DNA from 2 places in the Streptomyces mabaensis genome. Region 2 is predicted to be linked to the other one. Evidence: predicted binding sites of a transcription regulator. Region 2 holds the regulator's gene; the other holds the start of a gene.
The links. The regulator HspR, encoded in region 2, represses chaperone genes until heat shock. The targets are predictions, from matches to a motif close to TTGAGNNNNNNNNNCTCAA.

Region 1: a site for HspR is predicted at 2,292-2,310, ahead of lon (endopeptidase La). Genes of this name have one in related genera too.

The regions. Positions count from the first base shown of each region.
Region 1 is NZ_JBSOPZ010000051.1:10,528-20,763, forward strand. Features, by position in the region: gene lon (endopeptidase La) at 1-2,269, opposite strand, end outside; gene ACWV17_RS31095 (hypothetical protein) at 2,408-2,914, shown strand; gene ACWV17_RS31100 (RNA polymerase sigma factor) at 2,989-3,579, shown strand; gene ACWV17_RS31105 (zf-HC2 domain-containing protein) at 3,576-4,472, shown strand; gene ACWV17_RS31110 (ABC transporter ATP-binding protein) at 4,469-5,245, shown strand; gene ACWV17_RS31115 (hypothetical protein) at 5,242-6,561, shown strand; gene ACWV17_RS31120 (spermidine synthase) at 6,699-7,394, shown strand; gene ACWV17_RS31125 (response regulator transcription factor) at 7,469-8,206, shown strand; gene ACWV17_RS31130 (ATP-binding protein) at 8,203-9,267, shown strand; gene ACWV17_RS31135 (multifunctional oxoglutarate decarboxylase/oxoglutarate dehydrogenase thiamine pyrophosphate-binding subunit/dihydrolipoyllysine-residue succinyltransferase subunit) at 9,505-10,236, shown strand, end outside.
Region 2 is NZ_JBSOPZ010000036.1:43,137-53,372, reverse strand. Features, by position in the region: gene ACWV17_RS27360 (pyridoxal phosphate-dependent aminotransferase) at 1-68, shown strand, start outside; gene ACWV17_RS27355 (YbjN domain-containing protein) at 356-886, opposite strand; gene clpB (ATP-dependent chaperone ClpB) at 1,024-3,639, opposite strand; gene ACWV17_RS27345 (pyridoxamine 5'-phosphate oxidase family protein) at 3,760-4,164, shown strand; gene ACWV17_RS27340 ((2Fe-2S)-binding protein) at 4,308-4,628, opposite strand; gene ACWV17_RS27335 (hypothetical protein) at 4,635-4,922, shown strand; gene ACWV17_RS27330 (helix-turn-helix transcriptional regulator) at 5,030-6,016, shown strand; gene ACWV17_RS27325 (DUF4234 domain-containing protein) at 6,237-6,617, shown strand; gene ACWV17_RS27320 (heat shock protein transcriptional repressor HspR) at 6,718-7,179, opposite strand; gene dnaJ (molecular chaperone DnaJ) at 7,181-8,356, opposite strand; gene grpE (nucleotide exchange factor GrpE) at 8,390-9,037, opposite strand; gene dnaK (molecular chaperone DnaK) at 9,034-10,236, opposite strand, start outside.

The DNA.
Region 1 (10,236 bases), on a different contig from region 2:
CGTTCCGCTTCGGGATCACGACCGTCGTGATGCCCGCCCGATGCGCGGCCAGCAGCTTCTGCTTCACGCCGCCGATCGGCAGCACCCGGCCCGTCAGTGACACCTCACCCGTCATCGCCACATCCGTCCGCACCTGCCGCCCGGACAGCAGCGAGGCCAGCGCCGTCGTCATCGTGACGCCCGCGCTCGGCCCGTCCTTCGGGACCGCGCCGGCCGGGAAGTGGATGTGCACGCCCCGGTCCTTGAGGTCGGCGACGGGCAGTTCCAGCTCCGCGCCGTGCGAGCGCAGGAACGAGAGCGCGATCTGCGCCGACTCCTTCATGACGTCACCGAGCTGACCGGTGAGGGTCAGACCGGCCGCGCCCGTCTCCGGGTCCGCCAGCGACGCCTCGACGTAGAGGACGTCCCCGCCCGCGCCGGTGACGGCGAGGCCGGTGGCCACCCCGGGCACCGCCGTGCGGCGCTCCGCCGGGTCCTGCGCCGACTCCGGCACATGGTGCGGCCGGCCGATCAGCTTGCGCAGCTGCTCCGCGCCGACGGTGAACGGCAGTTCCTGCTCACCCAGTTCGTGCTGCGCCGCCACCTTCCGCAGCAGGCGGGCCACGGCGCGCTCCAGGTTCCGTACACCCGCCTCCCGGGTGTACTCACCGGCCAGCCTGCGCAGTGCGGAGTCCTCCAGCACCACCTCGCCCGGCTCCAGTCCCGCGCGCTCCAGCTGCCTCGGCAGCAGGTGGTCGCGGGCGATGACGACCTTCTCGTCCTCCGTGTAGCCGTCCAGCCGGACCAGTTCCATCCGGTCGAGCAGCGCCTCCGGAATGGCCTCCAGGACGTTCGCCGTGGCCAGGAAGACGACATCGCTCAGGTCGAGTTCGACCTCCAGGTAGTGGTCCCGGAAGGTGTGGTTCTGCGCCGGGTCCAGCACCTCCAGCAGCGCCGCCGCCGGGTCGCCGCGGAAGTCCGATCCGACCTTGTCGATCTCGTCGAGCAGCACGACCGGGTTCATCGAGCCGGCCTCCTTGATGGCGCGGACGATACGGCCCGGCAGCGCGCCGACGTACGTACGCCGGTGCCCGCGGATCTCCGCCTCGTCACGGACGCCGCCGAGCGCCACCCGTACGAACTTGCGTCCCATCGCGTGCGCCACGGACTCGCCGAGCGACGTCTTCCCCACGCCCGGCGGACCCACCAACGCGAGCACCGCGCCGCCGCGCCGGCCGCCCACCACGCCCAGTCCCCGGTCGGCCCGCCGCTTGCGCACCGCCAGGTACTCGGTGATCCGCTCCTTCACGTCCTGCAGGCCCGCGTGCTCGGCGTCCAGGATGCCCTTGGCGCCCTGGATGTCGTACTCGTCCTCGGTCCGCTCGTTCCAGGGGAGTTCGAGGACCGTGTCGAGCCAGGTCCGGATCCAGCTGCCCTCGGGGCTCTGGTCGCTGGACCGCTCCAGCTTCTCGACCTCCTTGAGCGCGGCCTCGCGGATCTTCTCGGGCAGGTCGGCGGCCTCGACCCGGGCCCGGTAGTCGTCGGTCTCGTCCTCCGGGTCGCCGTTCAGCTCGGCGAGTTCCTTGCGTACGGCCTCCAGCTGCCGGCGTAGCAGGAACTCGCGCTGCTGCTTGTCCACGCCGTCCTGTACGTCCTTGGCGATGGACTCGGCGACCTCCTGTTCGGCGAGGTGCTCGCTCAGCCACTTGACGGCGAGCTTGAGCCGGGCCACCGGGTCGGCGGTCTCCAGCAGTTCGACCTTCTGCTCCAGCGTCAGGAAGGGCGAGTAGCCGGAGTTGTCGGCGAGGGCGGAAACGCCGTCGATCTGCTGCACGCGGTCCACGACCTGCCACGCGCCGCGCTTCTTCAGCCAGCTGGTGGCGAGTGCCTTGTACTCCTTGACGAGTTCGGCGACCGACCCGGGCTGCGGATCGGGGACGGACTCGTCCACCGGGGTGCCCTCGATCCACAGGGCCGCGCCGGGACCGGTCGTCCCCGCCCCGACCTTCACGCGGCTGCGGCCCCGGATCAGGGCCCCGGGGTCGCCGTCGGACAGTCGGCCGACCTGCTCGACGGTGCCGAGCACGCCGGTCGCGGCGTACGTCCCGTCGACACGGGGCACCAGCAGCACCTTGGGTTTACCTCCGGCGCGGGCCGCGGCTTGCGCGGCCTCGACCGCGGCCCGTACCTCGTTGTCGGAGAGATCCAGAGGCACGACCATGCCGGGCAGCACGACCTCGTCGTCGAGCGGCAGCACGGGGAGGGTGAGTGATGCGGACGTCGAAGCCATGATCTTCCCTTCGGCAGTGAAGTTGAGCTGTACGGACTCAATGCTTGTGCGCGCCGGGATGTTCCCTCACCGCCGTTCGCTCTGAGCGATCACCCCCGCCATCTCCCGTACACACGCGCGATCCGGCATGCTCACCGCATGAGACGGACCGGGTGGACGACCGGGCTGCCGGCCGCGGCGGCCCTGCTGCTGGCGGGCTGCACCGCGGGCGGAGGCGGGACACCGGCACAGGCGACGCCGGACCTGCCGGCGGCCTCGTCGCCCGCACCGGAGCCGGCGACGGCCTCCGCCACCCCCGAGCCGTCGGCCACCCCGTCCGAGGACGAGCGCCTGGTCACCGTGACCGTGACCGGCGGCATCGCAGGGCGGCACGAAAGCGTGCTGGTCAACGACGACGGCAGCTACACGACGCTGACCGGCGGCAAGAGCGCCGACGCGGGCCGGCTGACGCCCGCCGAACTGCGCGCGCTCCGTACGGCCCTGAAGGAGGCGGACATCCCGCATCTGCCCCGCGTCTCGACGGGACAGCCGGTGCCGGACGCCTTCGTCTACGCCATCCGGTACGAGGGCTACGAGGTCGTGACGAGCGACCCCACGCCACCGCCCGCCCTCCGCAAGGTCCTTGCGGCAGTCCCGCTGCCGTAGGACGCCCCCACGGGACGCGAACGCGGCCGGTGAACCAATACCGGCCCGCCGCGCGATAGAGAAGCGTGAGACTGATGCGCCCCACGGGGGGAGACCGGGACGACGGCGCCCTGCTGCGCGCCGTCGCCCAGGGCGACACGAGCGCGCTGGCCACGCTCTACGACCGGCACGCCGGCTGGCTGCACGCAAGGCTGACGCGGCGGTGCGGAGATGACGAGACCGTACGGGAGGTCCTCCAGGACACGTTCGTGACGGCATGGCGCTCGGCCGGGTCGCACCACGGCGAAGAGGCGGGTGGCTGGCTGTGGGTGATCGCGGCGCGGCGGCTGGTCGACGCGCAGCGGGCGCGGGCCCGTACCGAACGCGCGGTGCGGGCGGAGCGCGCGGAGTACGAACCGGCGGCGACCGCGCCGTCCGCGGAGGAACGGGTGCTGGCCGGGCTGGAGTACGGCGAGGTGGGTGCGGCCCTCGACCGGATCTCGCCCGAACTGCGGGAAGTGCTGCGGGCCACGGTGGTCGACGGCCTGACGACCCGTGAGGCGGCCCGCCTCCTCGGCCTGCCGGAGGGCACGGTCAAGTCCCGGGCCGTGCGGGCCCGCCGTGAGCTGCGCGCGGCCCTGGAGCAGCTGGCCGTGCGGAACGAACCGTTGGGAGGCACGGCATGACGACGACCTGGCACGTGAGCGCCGCGTTGGCCGCCCGGTACGCGGCGGGGTCCGCGACGGAGACGGACGCGTGGTCGCTGGAGAAGCACGTGGAGGTGTGTGGGAGTTGCGCCGCCCGGGTGTCGGCTGCCGTCCGGTCGGGTGGGGCGGGACCGCGGCTGGACGACGTACGGGCGGCGGTGCTTTCCGCGGTGGCCCCGGCCGCGTCGCTGGTGCCGTCGCTGCCGGAGCGGACGCCACCCGTGCCGCTGCCGGGGCGACTGCGGCCGGGGCGACTGCTGTGGGCCGCCGGGCCGGCGTTGCGGGGGGCCTGGCTGGTGGCGGTGGTGCTGGTGGCCGCGGGGGCGGTCGGGCTGGCGTACGGCGCGGGGTTCGCGGGGGCGCGGCCGCTGCTGCTCGCGGTGGCTCCGGTGCTGCCGCTCGCCGGGGTGGCCCTCTCGTACGGCAGGCACACCGACCCGATGTACGAGATCAGCGCCGCCACCCCGTCGGGCGGCCTGCGGCTCCTGCTGACCCGGGCGGCCGCGGTCCTCGCGGTGAGCGTGCCGCTGCTGACGGCCGCGGGCGCCGTCGTCCCGGCGGCAGCGGGGGTGCCGGGGGCGGCGGCGTGGCTGCTTCCCGGGCTCGCCCTGACGCTGGCCGCGCTGGCCCTCGGCTCGTTCGTCGGCTGCCGTACGGCGGCCGCGGCCGTCGGCAGCGGCTGGACGCTCGCCGTCGTGATGCCTGCCGCGGCGACGCCGTCGCCCGGCCTGGTGGCGGACCTCGCGCCTTATCTGTCGGGCGCGGCGGCACAGGGCGCTTGGGCGGCCGCCGCGGTGGTGTGCGCGGGGCTGCTCGCCGTGCGCCGCCATTCCTTCGACTTCCTGACGTTCGACCCTCTGGAGAGAGTGTGAGTACGCAACGGGTACGGGTGACCGGGCTGACGGTCCGGCACCGCGGGACCAGCGCACTGGACGCCGTCGACCTGGGCTTCGGCACCGGCGTGCACGGGCTGCTCGGGCCGAACGGCGCGGGCAAGACGTCGCTGATCCGGGTGCTGGCGACGGTCGCGCGGGCGTCGTCGGGACGGGTGGAGCTGCTCGGCAGCGATGTCTCCGGGCACCGGGAGCGCTCCGAAGTGCGGCGCAGGCTGGGCTATCTGCCGCAGGAGTTCGGGTACTACCCGGGGTTCACGGTGCGCGAGTTCGTCGCGTACGTCGCGTGGCTGAAGGAGATGCCTGCCGCGGGGACACCGGAAGCGGTGGAGCGCGTGGTGCGGCGGGTGGGGCTCGCCGACCGTATCGACGCGAAGGTGAGGTCGCTGTCGGGCGGGATGGTACGGCGGCTGGGTATCGCGCAGGCGATCGTCAACGACCCGGACGTCCTGCTGCTCGACGAACCGACCGCTGGTCTCGATCCGGAGCAGCGGGTCGAGTTCAGAGCGCTGCTCCGGGAGTTGGGCACCGATGCCACGGTGGTCGTATCCACCCATCTGGTGGAGGACGTGGCGACGGCCTGCACGGACGTGACGCTCCTGGAGTCGGGCCGGGTCGCGTACCGGGGCACGCCCCGGGAGCTCGCCGCCATCGGCGAGGGCGGCGAGGGCAGCCCAGGCCTGGGCGACAACCCGATCGAGCGCGGGTACACCGCCGCGCTGCGCGCGCATCGCATGGAGGCGGCCAGATGACGGCCACGCAGTCTCCGGACGTCCCCGAGGCCGCCGCGTCCGCGACTCCCCCCGCCCGGCTCGCCCGAACCGGCCACCCCTTCCGCGCCGAGCTGCGCCGGAGCCTGGCCCCGTGGGCCGGTCTCGCCATGGCCGCCATGCTCCTGGTCGCGCTCTTCGCCAAGGCGGGCCGGTGGCAGGGCAGCTGGGGCGAGACGCAGGCCATGCTCCACGCGGCGACCGCCCTGATCGGCGGCCCGCTGGCGGTCGCCTGCGGCTGCTGGCACGGTGGCCGGGAACGGCGTCGCGGCACCGCCGAACTCCGGGCGTCCGCAGCCCGTGCGTCCCTCGCCCAGTGCCTCGTCGCCGTGAGCCCGCTCGTGCTGTGTGTCGCGGCCGGGTACGCGCTCGCGGCGGTGGCCCCCCTCCTCGCGACCTGGCCCTACACCAGCACCGGTCATCCGCTGCCCTCCAGGATGGCGACCGATCTGGTGTTCCTCGCGGCGGCCGTGATCGTGGGGTACGTCGTCGGACGGCTCGTCCCCTGGCGGCTGACCGCTCCCGCGCTCAGCGCCTTCGCGTACGTCGCCCTGGGCGCCCCGGGCTACACCTCCTGGAACGTACGCTGGCTGAGCCCGGCCGAGGCGGCGTACACCGGCGGGCAGCTCCCGGTCTGGTGGCAGGCCCCGGCCATGATGCTGTGGACGGGCGGCCTGGGCGCGGCGGCCCTGCTCGCGTACGCCGCCCGCCGGCGGATCACCGCGCTGCTGCCCCTGGCCGTCGCCACCGCCGCGGCCGTCGCCATCGTGCAGTCGGGCGACGGCATGTGGCGCTGGGACCCGGCCCTGGACCGTCAGGTCTGTGACGACTCCTTCCCGCAGGTCTGTGTGAACAGCACTCGGGCGAAGCTGCTGCCCCAGGTCTCCCAGGCCCTGTCCGGCATCACCAGCCGGCTGCAGGGGGTCGAGGGCGTCCCGGTCCGGTTCGAGGATCGCGCCGGTGAACCGAAGCCGGACGAGGTTCAGTTGCCGATGCTGATGCCGCTGGGGCAGTCCGTGCTGCGCGGGCGCCTGACCGATCCTCAGCAGTACGCGTGGGAGGCGGCCGCCGCGCTGACGTGGCGGGACTGCGACGATGCCGGCGCCGAACGGCTGAGAGAGCTCGACTCGGCGGTACGCGAATGGCTCGCTGCGGTTCCGTGGCACACCGACGCCTTCGGCACGCCCAAGCTGCTGCCGCGCCTGACGGCCATGGGCGACGAGGAGCGCCGCGCCTGGCTGGGCCGCTACTTCGCCACGCGCGGCGCGTGCGACCCGCGGAAGGTGCCTGCCCTGTGAGCCTCAACCCGGTGCTTCTGTACGGCCGTCAGCGGCGGCGCGCTCTACACAGGGCGTCGACAATGCGCGGCATCGCCGGGCGGCTCTTGCGAGGATGTGTCGTCGTCCCGGATGGACTGCCAGTTGGAGGTACCGCCGTGCTCTCGCCGTACACCGCCGATACCGGCGCACCCGAACCGGTCGTCCTCGACCGACGTGACGGGCCGTACGGCGAGGTGGTCCTGCGACAGCGCGGTAAGCGGTACGAGATCATCGCCAACGGGTGCTTCCTGATGGACACTTCGGACGGCCGATCCGAACGGCTGCTGGTCGACGCCGCGTTCGAGGCGCTGGGCCGGCGGCGCGGCGCCTCCGTCCTCATCGGCGGGCTCGGTGTCGGGTTCTCGCTCGCCCGCGCCGCGGCCAACCCCGGCTGGGGCCGGATCGCGGTGGCCGAGCGCGAGCAGGCGGTCATCGACTGGCACCGCGAGGGGCCGCTGGGCGCCATCTCCCGCGACGCGCTGCGCGATCCGCGGACCGTGATCCTGCACACGGACCTCGTTGCGTACGTTCGTACCGCTTCGGACGTGTACGACGCCCTCTGTCTCGACATCGACAACGGCCCGGACTGGACGGTCACCGAGGACAACGGCAGCCTCTACGCCCCGGCCGGACTGGCGGCCTGCCGGGCGCGTCTGAGGCCCGGCGGAGTCCTCGCCGTCTGGTCGGCCCAGCCGTCGGACGGTTTCGAAGAGTCATTGCGGAATGCCGGATTCAGCGGGGTACGAACCGAAGAGGTGCAGGTTGCCCGAGGCGTCCCCGACGTCATCCACCTCGCACATCGCCCTGCGTAGCCGAGAGCGCCCGACTGCCTTTACGCTGCTCCCCTGTACGCGGATCTTTGGCAGGCACTCCCAGGGGCGGGGCGATGGAACAGACGCACACCACGCACAACGGCGTACCCGCCACCCCCGGTGCCCAGCGCCGGGTACTGGTCGTCGAGGACGACCCGACGATCGTCGACGCCATCGCCGCGCGACTGCGCGCCGAGGGGTTCCAGGTGCAGACCGCCACCGACGGTCCCGCCGCCGTGGAGACGGCGGAGGCCTGGCTGCCCGACCTGCTCGTACTGGACATCATGCTGCCGGGATTCGACGGCCTGGAGGTCTGCCGTCGCGTCCAGGCGCAGCGGCCGGTGCCGGTACTGATGCTCACAGCACGTGACGACGAGACCGACATGCTGGTCGGGCTCGGGGTCGGCGCGGACGACTACATGACCAAGCCGTTCTCGATGCGCGAGCTCGCGGCGCGGGTGCACGTCCTGCTGCGCCGCGTGGAGCGCGCGACGCAGGCCGCGCACACCCCGCGCAGCGGCATACTGCGCCTCGGCGAGCTGGAGATCGACCACGCCCAGCGGCGGGTCCGGGTCCGCGCCGAGGACGTGCACCTGACCCCGACCGAGTTCGACCTGCTGGTCTGCCTGGCGAACACGCCCCGCGCGGTGCTGTCGCGCGAGCAGCTGCTGGCCGAGGTGTGGGACTGGGCGGACGCCTCGGGGACCAGGACCGTCGACAGCCACATCAAGGCCCTGCGGCGCAAGATCGGGGCCGAGCGGATCCGTACCGTCCACGGCGTCGGGTACGCCCTGGAGACACCGGCACCATGACCCGCCGGCCCGGCGCGGGGCTGCGCCCCTTCTCGATCAAGACCAAGCTGGGCACCCTGGTCGTCGTCTCGGTCTTCATCACGACCGGTCTGCTGCTGGTGGCGCTGCGGACCGAGACGGAGCTGCGCTTCATCACCGTCTTCTCGGTGATCGCCTCGATGCTGATCACCCAGTTCGTCGCGCACAGCCTGACCGCCCCGCTGGACGAGATGACGACCGTGGCCCGGTCGATATCGCACGGCGACTACACCCGGCGGGTGCGCGGCGCAGGCCGGCGGGACGAACTCGGCGACCTGGCCGACACGATCAACCGCATGGCGGACGACCTGGAGGCGGTGGACCGGCACCGCAAGGAGCTGGTCGCCAATGTCTCGCACGAGCTGCGGACGCCCATCGCGGGGCTGCGGGCCGTACTGGAGAACGTCGTGGACGGGGTCTCGGCCGCCGACCCGGAGACCATGCGGACCGCGCTGAAGCAGACCGAGCGCCTCGGCCGGCTGGTGGAGACGCTGCTCGACCTCTCCCGGCTCGACAACGGGGTCGTCCCGCTGAAGGCCCGCCGCTTCGAGGTGTGGCCCTATCTGTCGGGCGTCCTGAAGGAAGCGAACCTGGTGGCCGCCCAGCGCGGTCTCACCTCCGGCTCCGGCAGCCACACGCGCAAGGACGTACACCTCCACCTCGATGTCTCACCGCCCGAACTGACGGCCCACGCCGACGCCGAGCGGCTGCACCAGGTGGTGGCGAATCTGATCGACAACGCGGTCAAGCACAGCCCGCCGCACGGCCGGGTCACCGTCCGCGCCCGGCGCGGCCCCCAGCCGGAGAGCCTGGACCTGGAGGTACTGGACGAGGGTCCGGGCATCCCGGAGTCGGAGTGGCACCGGGTCTTCGAGCGCTTCAACCGCGGCAGCGCGTCCGGCGGAGACGGCGGTACGGGCCTGGGGCTCGCGATCGCGCGCTGGGCGGTCGATCTGCACGGCGGGCGCATAGGGGTGGCCGAATCGTCCCGTGGCTGCCGGATCCAGGTCACTCTTCCGGGAATCATCCCGACGCAGCGTTGACGTAGGGTTCGAGGAGATCAGTCAGGGGTGCGAGCCGCGGGGCCGCACCCACGGCGGCGCGTACCCGATCCGCACCGGAACCCCGCTTGTTTCCCGCCATTTCCGACGGTGAAACCCGGGGTTTGATGTGACTTGCACGACGGATCGCCCGCCCGGTCTGCATCTCCCGGCCAGGGAGGCGTAGCCTTTATTCCCGCTGTCCATCACCTTGTGAAGCGGAAGAGGGCGGTTACCGCCGTGTCGCCACAGTCCCCCAGTAACTCGAGCATCTCGACCGACCAAGACGGGCAGGGGAAGAACCCTGCCGCCGCGTTCGGTCCCAATGAGTGGCTCGTCGACGAGATCTACCAGCAGTACCTCCAGGACCCGAATTCGGTCGACCGCGCCTGGTGGGACTTCTTCGCCGACTACAAGCCGGGCGCGGCCGGCGCCCCGGCCGCGGTGAAGCCCACGGACGAGGCCGCAGCCGCGGGGGCTGCGTCCCCCGCGCCTCAGGCCGCCCCGGCTCAGGCCGCCCCGGCTCAGGCCCAGGCCCCTGCGGCCCCGGCCGCCGCCCCGGCCCCTGCACAGGCGCCCGCGGCTCCCGCGCCCGCCGCCCAGGCCCCAGCCGCTCCGGCCCCGGCCAAGGCCGCCCCCGCCGCCAAGCCCGCCCCCGCACCGGCCGCCGCACAGCAGGCCGGCGCGACGGCCAAGGCGGAGCCGGCCGCGAAGGCGGCACCCGCACCCGCCGCGGCCAAGGAGGCGAAGGAAGCCCCCGAGGGCCCGGAGCTCGTGACGCTGCGCGGCCCGTCCGCGGCCGTGGCGAAGAATATGAACGCCTCGCTGGAGCTGCCGACGGCCACGTCCGTCCGCGCGGTCCCGGTGAAGCTGCTCTTCGACAACCGCATCGTCATCAACAACCACCTCAAGCGCGCCCGGGGCGGGAAGGTCTCCTTCACCCACCTCATCGGCTACGCGATGGTGCAGGCC
Region 2 (10,236 bases):
TCGCCTTCTGCAAGCGGACCGATGTCCTCCAGGAGGCCGTCGGGCGCCTCAAGGGACTGGCCGGCTAGGGGGTGTCCGGTCGGTCAGGCCGGATCAGCGAGCGGCGTCTGGTGCGTGCAGCTGCAAGGCGGCCGGATTCAGCCATAGCGGAGCTATGGGTGGATGTGGCCAACGCGGCAGATGTGCGTGCCAGACGACGGGAGCCCGGCATGATCGGCCGGACACCCCCTAGGCATCGGCCAGGAGGGCCCGCCCGGGCGGGCCCTCGCAATGGCGAAAACCCGGCCCGGGGCCGCGGTCGTGGTGACCGTGGCCCTGGCCGGGCTGTCGTTCGGCTGAACGTGGACGCTCGACGCTACGCGTCGCCGTCGCTGTCGCCGTCTGCGGAGTCCACTTCCTGCTCGAGGCCGAGCTGCTCCACGAGCCACTTGTCGAACTCGATCGAGGCGCGGACCCAGCTGACCGTTGACGACACGAAGTGCTCAAGGCTGACTCCGGTGCCGATCAGCATCTGCGCCTCGCCGATGAGGCGGACGGAGCCGTCGTCGTGGGTGTGGCTGTAGACCTTCGGCCACAGCGTGCGGCGGTTCCAGTCGTCGATCGACTCGAGAAGCCGCTGCTTCTCGTCGATCTTGTGCGGGCGGTCGTAGAACGTCCGTACCGAGAAGACCTGCTGGTCCTCCTCGCCGCGGAACATGAAGTACGTGCGGAATTCCTCCCACGGCGCGGCGAGGTCACCCTCGTCGTCGACGACGTACTTCAGTTCCATCTGCTCGAGGAGCTGCTTGACCAGGTCCTGGTCGGGGACGACGGGGCCCGCCGGTCCTGTGGCCTGCGGTTCGGGCTGGCCCCCGAAATTCGGAATCGAGGACGGGTCGATGCTCACCGTGTATTTCCCTTCGTACGGTTACCGCCATCCTCCACCATGCCGGGAGGGGAGTGGCAACCCCGGACTGCGCCTTGCCGGTACTTATTGCTACTTCTTACCGTTCATTGCTGTGGATTACGGCGGATCGCTCCGGATCACTGCGCCTTGCCGACGATCAGGCCGTCGCCCGCGACATCCACCCGGACCGTGTCGCCGTCCGTGACCTCGCCCGCGAGGATCTCCTTCGCGAGCCGGTCCCCGATCGCCGTCTGGATCAGGCGGCGCAGCGGCCGCGCCCCGTACGCCGGGTCGTTGCCCTCGTCCGCCAGCCAGGCCAGTGCGGCCGGGGTGACATCGAGGACGAGACGGCGTTCGGCCAGACGCAGGGCCAGCCGGCCGATCTGGAGCTCCGCGATGTGCGCCAGCTCGTCCCTGGAGAGGGACGAGAAGACCACCAGGTCGTCCAGCCGGTTCAGGAACTCCGGCTTGAAGGACGCCCGGACGACCTCCAGGACCTGCCGTTTCTTCTCCTCCTCGCCGGCCGGCGGCTCGACCAGGCTGTGCCCGCTCAAGAACTGGCTGCCCAGATTCGAGGTCAGGATCAGGATGGTGTTGCGGAAGTCCACCGTCCGGCCCTGGCCGTCGGTCAGCCGGCCGTCGTCGAGCACCTGGAGCAGGATGTCGAAGACCTCGGGGTGGGCCTTCTCCACCTCGTCCAGGAGCACGACGCTGTACGGGCGCCGGCGCACCGCCTCGGTGAGCTGGCCGCCCTCCTCGTACCCCACATAGCCGGGCGGGGCTCCGACCAGCCGCGCGACGGAGTGCTTCTCGCCGTACTCGCTCATGTCGATACGGACCATGGCCCGCTCGTCGTCGAAGAGGAAGTCCGCGAGCGCCTTCGCCAGCTCGGTCTTGCCGACACCCGTCGGACCGAGGAAGAGGAACGATCCGGTGGGCCGGTCCGGGTCGGCGATTCCGGCCCGCGTACGGCGCACCGCGTCCGACACGGCACGGACGGCCTCGCCCTGGCCGATCAGCCGCCTGCCCAGCTCCTGCTCCATGCGCAGCAGCTTCTGCGTCTCGCCCTCCAGCAGCCGGCCGGCCGGGATACCGGTCCAGGAGCCGACCACGTCCGCGATGTCGTCCGGGCCGACCTCCTCCTTGACCATCGTGCTTTTAGTGTCAGCAGTCTTGGCGGCCTCCTGCTCCTCCTCGGTCGCCGCCGCCAGCTCACGCTCCAGGCCGGGGATCTCCCCGTACAGCAGCTTGGACGCGGTGTCGAAGTCGCCGTCCCGCTGGGCCCGCTCGGCCTGGCCGCGCAGGTCGTCGAGCTTCTCCTTCAGCTCACCGACCCGGTTGAGGCCCTGCTTCTCCTTCTCCCAGCGGGCGGTGAGGCCGCGCAGCTCCTCCTCCTTGTCCGCGAGGTCGCGGCGCAGCTTCTCCAGCCGCTGCTTGGAGGCGGGGTCGGACTCGTTCTTCAGCGCCAGCTCCTCCATCCGGAGGCGGTCGACCGCGCGCTGCAGCTCGTCGATCTCGAGGGGCGAGGAGTCGATCTCCATCCGCAGCCGGGACGCGGCCTCGTCCACCAGGTCGATGGCCTTGTCCGGCAGGAAGCGGGAGGTGATGTAGCGGTCGGAGAGGGTGGCGGCGGCCACCAGCGCGCTGTCGGCGATCTGCACCTTGTGGTGCGCCTCGTAGCGCCCCTTGAGCCCGCGCAGGATGGCGATGGTGTCCTCGACGCTCGGCTCCGCGACCAGCACCTGCTGGAATCGCCGCTCCAGGGCGGGGTCCTTCTCGATCCGCTCGCGGTACTCGTCGAGGGTCGTCGCGCCGACCATGCGCAGCTCGCCGCGCGCCAGCATGGGCTTGAGCATGTTGCCGGCGTCCATGGCGGAGTCGCCGCCGGCGCCCGCGCCGACGACGGTGTGCAGTTCGTCGATGAAGGTGATGATCTGGCCGTCGCTGGACTTGATCTCGGCGAGGACGGTCTTCAGCCGCTCCTCGAACTCGCCGCGGTACTTGGCGCCCGCCACCATCGCGCCGAGGTCCAGGGCCACCAGCCGCTTGTTCTTCAGCGACTCCGGCACGTCCCCCTTGACGATGCGCTGCGCGAGCCCCTCGACCACGGCGGTCTTGCCTACGCCGGGCTCACCGATGAGCACGGGGTTGTTCTTCGTACGGCGCGACAGCACCTGCACCACGCGCCTGATCTCCTGGTCCCGCCCGATGACCGGGTCGAGCTTGCCCTCGCGGGCGGCAGCCGTGAAGTCGGTGCCGAACTTCTCCAGGGCCTTGTACTGGCCCTCCGGGTCCGGGGTCGTCACCCGGCGCCCTCCCCTGCTCTTCTCGAACGCGTCCAGCAGCTTCTTCGCACTGGCTCCCTGCCGGTCCAGCAGCTCACCGGCCTGGCCGCCCTTGGCGGCGATACCGATGAGCAGGTGTTCGGTGGAGAGATAGTCGTCGCCCAGCTCCTTGGCGCGCTGCGCGGCGTCGGCGACGACGGCCAGCATCTCGCGGTTGGGCTGCGGCGGCGCCACGGTGGAGCCCGTCACGCTGGGCAGCCCGCCCAGCAGCCGCTCCGCGCCCGACCGTACCGCGGCCTGGTCCGCCTCGACGGCGGCCAGCAGGTCGGTGATGTTCTCGTTCTCCTGGCCCGCGAGCAGCGCCAGCAGCAGGTGCGCGGGCGTGAGGTCGGGGTGTCCGTCCTGTACGGCCCTGCTGGTGGCCGTGTTGAGCGCTTCCCGGCTCTTGTTGGTCAGCTCGGCGTCCACGTGTGCTCTCTCTCCTCCCCGGGCGTGGGGTTCTGACTGTCTGGCTGGAGGACTCTGACTCAGCCAGGGTACACAAAGTTGAGTCGATTCCACTCAAGCCGCTGGATTTACTCTTCCGGCATGGCCATCGACGTACGCGACCCCAGCCCCGAGTACCTCGCCTTCTGGCGTGAATACCACCTGTGCACGCTGACCACGCCGCGCCCGGACGGCACGCCCCATGTCACCCCGGTGGGCGTGACGTACGACCCCGAGGCCGGGCTCGCCCGGGTCATCACCAGCAAGCACCGGGCCAAGGTCGCCAACATCCTGGCCGCCGGCCCGGAGGGCGCGCGGGTCGCGGTGTGCCAGGTGGAGGGGAAGCGGTGGGCGACGCTCGAGGGGCGCGCGGTGATCCGTACCGAGCCGGAGCTGGTCGCGGACGCGGTGAGCCGCTACGCGGAGCGCTACGGGCGCACGCCGTCGCCCAACCCGGACCGGGTCCTCATCGAGATCGCCCTGGACCGGGCGCTCGGCAGGGGCTGACGACGGGGCGGCTGACGACGGGGGGCCGGCGACGCGGGAACGTACCTACCCGGACAGCACAGCGGCGCCATCGTGTTCAGGTCCACGATGGCGCCGCTGTGTGGGGGAGCGCCTGAGCGATTTGTAACGACGGGGGAATCGCGTCAGGCACTGCGGGGGGTGGCGGTGATGGGTTCGGGCTCGGCCAGCTGGTGGTCGCGCTGGTCGAGATTGACAAAGACCATGCCGTAACGAATGGCACAGCCCACAGGCTGCGGGGCACCCCGGGGCCGGCGAAGGCACCGGTAGGCCCGGACGTCCTCGTCCTCCTCGCGGACGACCACGATCGGCTCACCGAAGAGGGTGACCATCAACGAGTCGCCGCGATGGGGGATCGCGGTGACCAGGTCGATGAAGTGCCACCCGGACCGGTACGCCGTGGCCATCTCGCGCCGGAAGGACCGGTCGTCCGGTGGCACGGTCATGCGTCAGTGGAGGCCGAGGTTGCCGGGAGGCTGCCCCAGCCGCTGTCCACCGGCGCGCTGCCCCAGCCGCTGTCCGGCGGCGCCGCCTGCACGCTGCCCCAGCCGCTGTCCACCGGCGCGCTCCCCCAGCCGCTGTCCACGGGCGCGCTGCCCCAGCCGCTGTCCGGCGGACCCGCCGAAGTGGCGCCCAGCCCCGCGCCGCTCAGAGCGCCGAGGGCCACAGCCGCGGAGAAAGCAACGGCAAGTACCGAGCGAAGCAATCTCTTGTACATGGTCGGCTTCGTCCTCACTTGATGGATTCCTCTCCCCCGCGTCTCAGACGATGGCTCATTCAGGCATGTCAATGCCACAGGGACGATGCATCATGTTCCTGCACGTACAGGTTCCTGGGGGGTGGAGATTTGCCCATAAGCGACTCAAAGTCGACACATCCCCACCCGGTTACGGCCTTGTGCGACGCGGGGACGCAGCTTTACGCCAGTGCTCTCAGCTCGGGACGGATCGCCCGGGTGGAGGTCGAGGCAGCCCCGTGTTTGTTGGAGTTTGCACTACTGCACCCCGACCCCGACGACCCGAACTGGCTCCGGGCGGTGCCGCCTTCGGTCGCGCTGGCGCAGCGACTGCACCCCATCGAGCGCGAAATTCAGGACCGTCGGCGACATTCCGTCGAACTGACCGAATGCTTTGAGCCGTTCATGGCCATCAGCGCCCTGAGTCCGGCGCCCACGCACGCGATCACGGTGCTGGAGGGACACAACCGGATCAATGCGGCGCTCAACCTCGCCACCGCCGAGTGCCACACCGAGATGCTCACCGTCCAGCCCGGCGGCCGCCGCACCGAACACGTGCTCAGCCAGGCCCTGGAGCGGGACAGCCCGCTGCTCGACCGCGGGGTCCGCATGCGCACGCTCTACCAGCACACCGTCCGGCACAGCCAGGGGACCATGGCGTACGTGGACCGCATCGCCGGCGGCCGGGTGGAGATCCGCACGCTCGAAGAGCTCATCGAGCGGCTCATCATCTGCGACCAGACGGTCGCCTTCATCCCCGCGCGCGACGACCAGCAAGTCGCCCTCGAACTCCGGCATCCCGGCCTGGTCCAGTACCTGATCAAGGTCTTCGAGCAGTTGTGGCGGCGCGCCACCCCGCTCACCGAGAGCGTGTCGTACGACCACACTCCCGAAGGGATCTCCGGAGTCCAGCGCTCCATCGCCAAGCTCCTCATCGAGGGCCATGTGGACGAGGCGATCGCGCGCCGGCTCGGGATGAACGTACGGACCTGCCGGGCCCATATCGCCAAGCTGGCCGCCGCATTGGGCAGCGGCAGCCGGGCCCAGCTCGGCTTTCTCATCGCGCAGTCGGGGATCCTCGGGGACGACTGCCACTGACCGGCCCCGCTCGGAAGCCCGGAATGCGCGTTGTAATGAACTCGTAATGCCCGCGCAGGCCCCAGGGGGTGCCAGAACCCATACGCTCCGTAGGCCCATCGCCTCACTCACCACACGAGGCACATGGGCAACACAGGCATCACACTCATTCCTCGTTGCGCGTGGGGCGGTTCAGCCGAGGCGCGCGGCAGGAAGCACACCAAGCATGTGGGGAACACTCATGTCCACCGACGTACGTACGTCCGCGCCCGCCGGCTCGCCCTCCAGCCCGGTCGGCACCTGGCTGCTCACCCTGGTGACCCTCGGTATCTACTGGCTGTTCTGGTACTACAAGGTCAACAAGCAGGTGAAGCAGATCGACCCGACGATCGAGGTCAAGCCCGGCATGGCCGTGGTCGCCGTGACCCTCGGCGTCTGCCTGATCGTCCCGCCGTTCGTGTCCATCGTGAAGACCGGCTCCCGCATCGCCCAGGCGCAGCGCGCCGCCGGCGTCACCGCGGACTGCTCGGGCGCCGTAGGCCTGGTCCTGTCCTTCGTCCTCGGCCTGACGCCGCTCTACTACCAGAGCAAGCTCAACACGGTCTGGGCGCCGCGCGGCTGACCCGCCGTCAACGCGACCGGCCCCGCACGCTCCTGCGTGCGGGGCCGTTCCGTGTGCGTTGCGGTGTGAAGCGGTGTGATGCGCTGTCAGGCGTACGCGGTCAGTCCGCCGGCCGCTTCGGCCGCCACACCACCAGCGCGCTCGTCTGCTGCGCCTCCTGGTACGGGACCAGGTCGCGCCGGTACGACGCGTGGACCTGGGCCTCGCGCTGCTGCATCGCGACCGCCGCGCCCTCGACCGCGGCCGAGAGTTCGGCGACGCGCTGCTGGAGCGCGGCGACCTGGTTCTCCAGTTCGATGATCCGCTTGATGCCCGCGAGGTTGATGCCCTCGTCCTGCGACAACTGCTGGACGGTGCGCAGCAGCTCGATGTCGCGGGCCGAGTAGCGGCGTCCCCGCCCGGCCGTACGGTCCGGTGAGACCAGCCCCAGCCGGTCGTACTGACGCAGCGTCTGCGGGTGCAGCCCGGAAAGCTGGGCGGCCACCGAGATGACGTACACCGGGGACTCGTCGGTCAGCTCGAATGCCCCTGCCGAGGGAAAACGTCGGCGTCGCGGATCCATCTCATGCTCCCTTCGCGGCCTGGAACAGCTCCGCCCGCGGGTCCTCACCCGCGGTCGCCTCGCGATAGGACTCCAGCGCTTCCTTCGCCTTGTCGCCGAGGTCCGTCGGTACGGCGACCTCGACGGTGACCAGCAGGTCGCCGCGGGTGCCGTCCTTGCGCAGCGCTCCCTTGCCGCGCGCCCGCATCGTACGGCCGTTGGGCGTACCGGGAGGCAGCTTCAGCGTCACCGGCGGGCCCCCTAGGGTCGGCACCTTCACCTCGCCGCCGAGCGCCGCCTCCGGATACGTGACGGGCACGGTCACCGTGAGGTTGTCGCCCTTGCGGCCGAAGACCGGGTGCGCGCCGACATGGACGACGACGTAGAGGTCGCCGGCGGGCCCGCCCCGTTCGCCGGGAGAGCCCTTGCCGCGCAGCCGGATCCGCTGGCCGTCGGAGACGCCCGCCGGGATCCGGACCTGCATGGTGCGCGAGGACTTGGCCCGGCCGCTGCCCTTGCAGACGTCGCAGGCGTCCTGGGCGATCAGTCCGCGGCCCTTGCAGTCCGCGCACGGGTCGGTGAGCGAGAACGAGCCGGTGCCGCCCCGGCTGACCTGCCCGGTGCCGACACAGGTCGGGCACACCCGGGGCGTGCCGTTCTTGTCGCCGGTGCCGGAACACGCCTTGCAGGGCGCCTGGCTGGTCATCCGCAGCGGGACCGTGGCCCCGTCGACGGCCTCGGTGAAGCTGAGCGTCACCTCGGACTCGATGTCCTGGCCGCGGCGCGGCTGCGTACGCGTACCCGGTCCGCCCCGGTTGAACAGGCCGCCGAAGACGTCCCCGAGGCCGCCGCCGAAGCCGCCGGCGCCCGCTCCCCCGGCCTGGGCGCCGCCGAAGAGGTCGCCCAGGTCGAAGTTGAAGTTGCCGCCGGCCCCGCCGGGACCCGGACGGAAGCCGCCGTTGCCGAAGAGCGCGCGAGCCTCGTCGTACTCCTTGCGCTTCTTCGGGTCGCCGAGGATGTCGTTCGCCTCGGAGATCTCCTTGAAGCGCTCCTCGGCCTTGACGTCACCCTTGTTGGCGTCCGGGTGGAACTCGCGGGCGAGCTTCCGGTACGCCTTCTTGATCTCGGCCTCGGTGGCGTCCTTCGGGACGCCGAGGACCTTGTAGTAGTCCTTCTCGACGAAGTCCTTGGTGTTCATCCCCGGCGTCCCTCCTTCCTGCTCCTACTGACGTCAGCCCTCGTCCGGGCCACCGTTCTCCTCGTCGTCGTCCGCCTTCGCGGCCTGCGCCCCCGGCTGGGGCTCGGCCACCGCGACACGCGCGGGGCGGATGGTCCGCTCGCCGATGCGATACCCCGGCTGCAGGATCGCGACGCAGGTCGTCTCCGTGACGTCCGGCGCGTACGAGTGCATCAGGGCTTCGTGGATCGTCGGGTCGAAGGGCTCGCCCTCCTTGCCGAACTGCTGCAGACCCATCTTCGCGGCGACCGTCTCCAGGGATTCGGCCACCGACTTGAAACCACCCAGCAGCTCGCCGTGATCACGGGCGCGGCCGATGTCGTCGAGTACGGGGAGGAGTTCGCTCAGGAGGTTCGCGACGGCGACCTCCTTGACCGTGACCCGGTCCCGCTCCACCCGACGGCGGTAGTTCTGGTACTCCGCCTGCAGCCGCTGCAGGTCCGCCGTGCGCTCGTTGAGCGCCGTACGCACCTGGTCCAGCTGCGCGGTCAGGGCAACTTCCTGCAGGTCCCCGGCCGGGGCCGCCGGACCCGCCTCCTCGGAGGAGGAGTCGGGTTCGGCGGACTGCGGCGCGGCGTCTTCGGGGGTGGCGCCGGAGGGGACGTCAGGCTTCTCGTCGAAACCCGGGGTCTCCTCCGTCACGCGGCACCACCCTTGCGCTCCTCGGCCTTCTCGTCGTCGACGATCTCGGCGTCCACCACGTCGTCGTCGGCGGCCTTGGCGTGACCGGCTCCGTCGGGACCCGGGGCCTCGGCGCCGGCACCCTCCGCCTGGGCGTTGGCGTACATGGCCTGGCCCAGCTTCTGGCTGACCGCGGCGACCTTCTCGGTGGCGGTGCGGATCTCGGCCGTGTCCTCGCCCTTGAGCTTCTCCTTCAGCTCTTCGACGGCGGTCTCGACCTCGGTCTTCACGTCACCCGGGACCTTGTCCTCGTTGTCCTTGAGGAACTTCTCGGTCTGGTAGACGAGGCTCTCGGCCTGGTTGAGGGTCTCGGCGGCCTCGCGGCGCTTGTGGTCCTCGTCCGCGTACTGCTCGGCCTCGCGCATCATGCGGTCGATGTCGTCCTTCGGCAGCGCCGAGCCGCCGGTGACGGTCATCCGCTGCTCCTTACCGGTGCCGAGGTCCTTGGCTCCGACGTGCATGATGCCGTTGGCGTCGATGTCGAAGGCGACCTCGATCTGCGGCACGCCACGCGGGGCCGGCGGCAGACCGGTCAGCTCGAACATCCCGAGCTTCTTGTTGTACGCCGCGATCTCGCGCTCGCCCTGGTAGACCTGGATCTGCACGGACGGCTGGTTGTCCTCGGCCGTCGTGAAGATCTCGGAGCGCTTGGTCGGGATCGTGGTGTTGCGCTCGATGAGCTTGGTCATGATGCCGCCCTTGGTCTCGATGCCGAGGGACAGCGGGGTGACGTCGAGCAGCAGGACGTCCTTGACCTCGCCCTTGAGCACACCGGCCTGCAGCGCGGCGCCGATGGCGACGACCTCGTCCGGGTTGACGCCCTTGTTGGCGTCCTGGCCGCCGGTCAGCTCCTTGACGAGCTCCGCGACGGCAGGCATCCGGGTCGAGCCGCCGACCAGGACCACGTGGTCGATCTCGGACAGCTGGATGCCGGCGTCCTTGATGACGTTGTGGAACGGGGTCTTGCAGCGGTCCAGGAGGTCCGAGGTGAGCTGCTGGAACTGGGCGCGGGTGAGCTTCTCGTCCAGGTGCAGCGGGCCCTCGGCGGAGGCCGTGATGTAGGGCAGGTTGATCGTGGTCTCGGTCGAGGACGACAGCTCGATCTTCGCCTTCTCCGCGGCCTCGCGGAGGCGCTGGAGAGCCATCTTGTCCTTGGACAG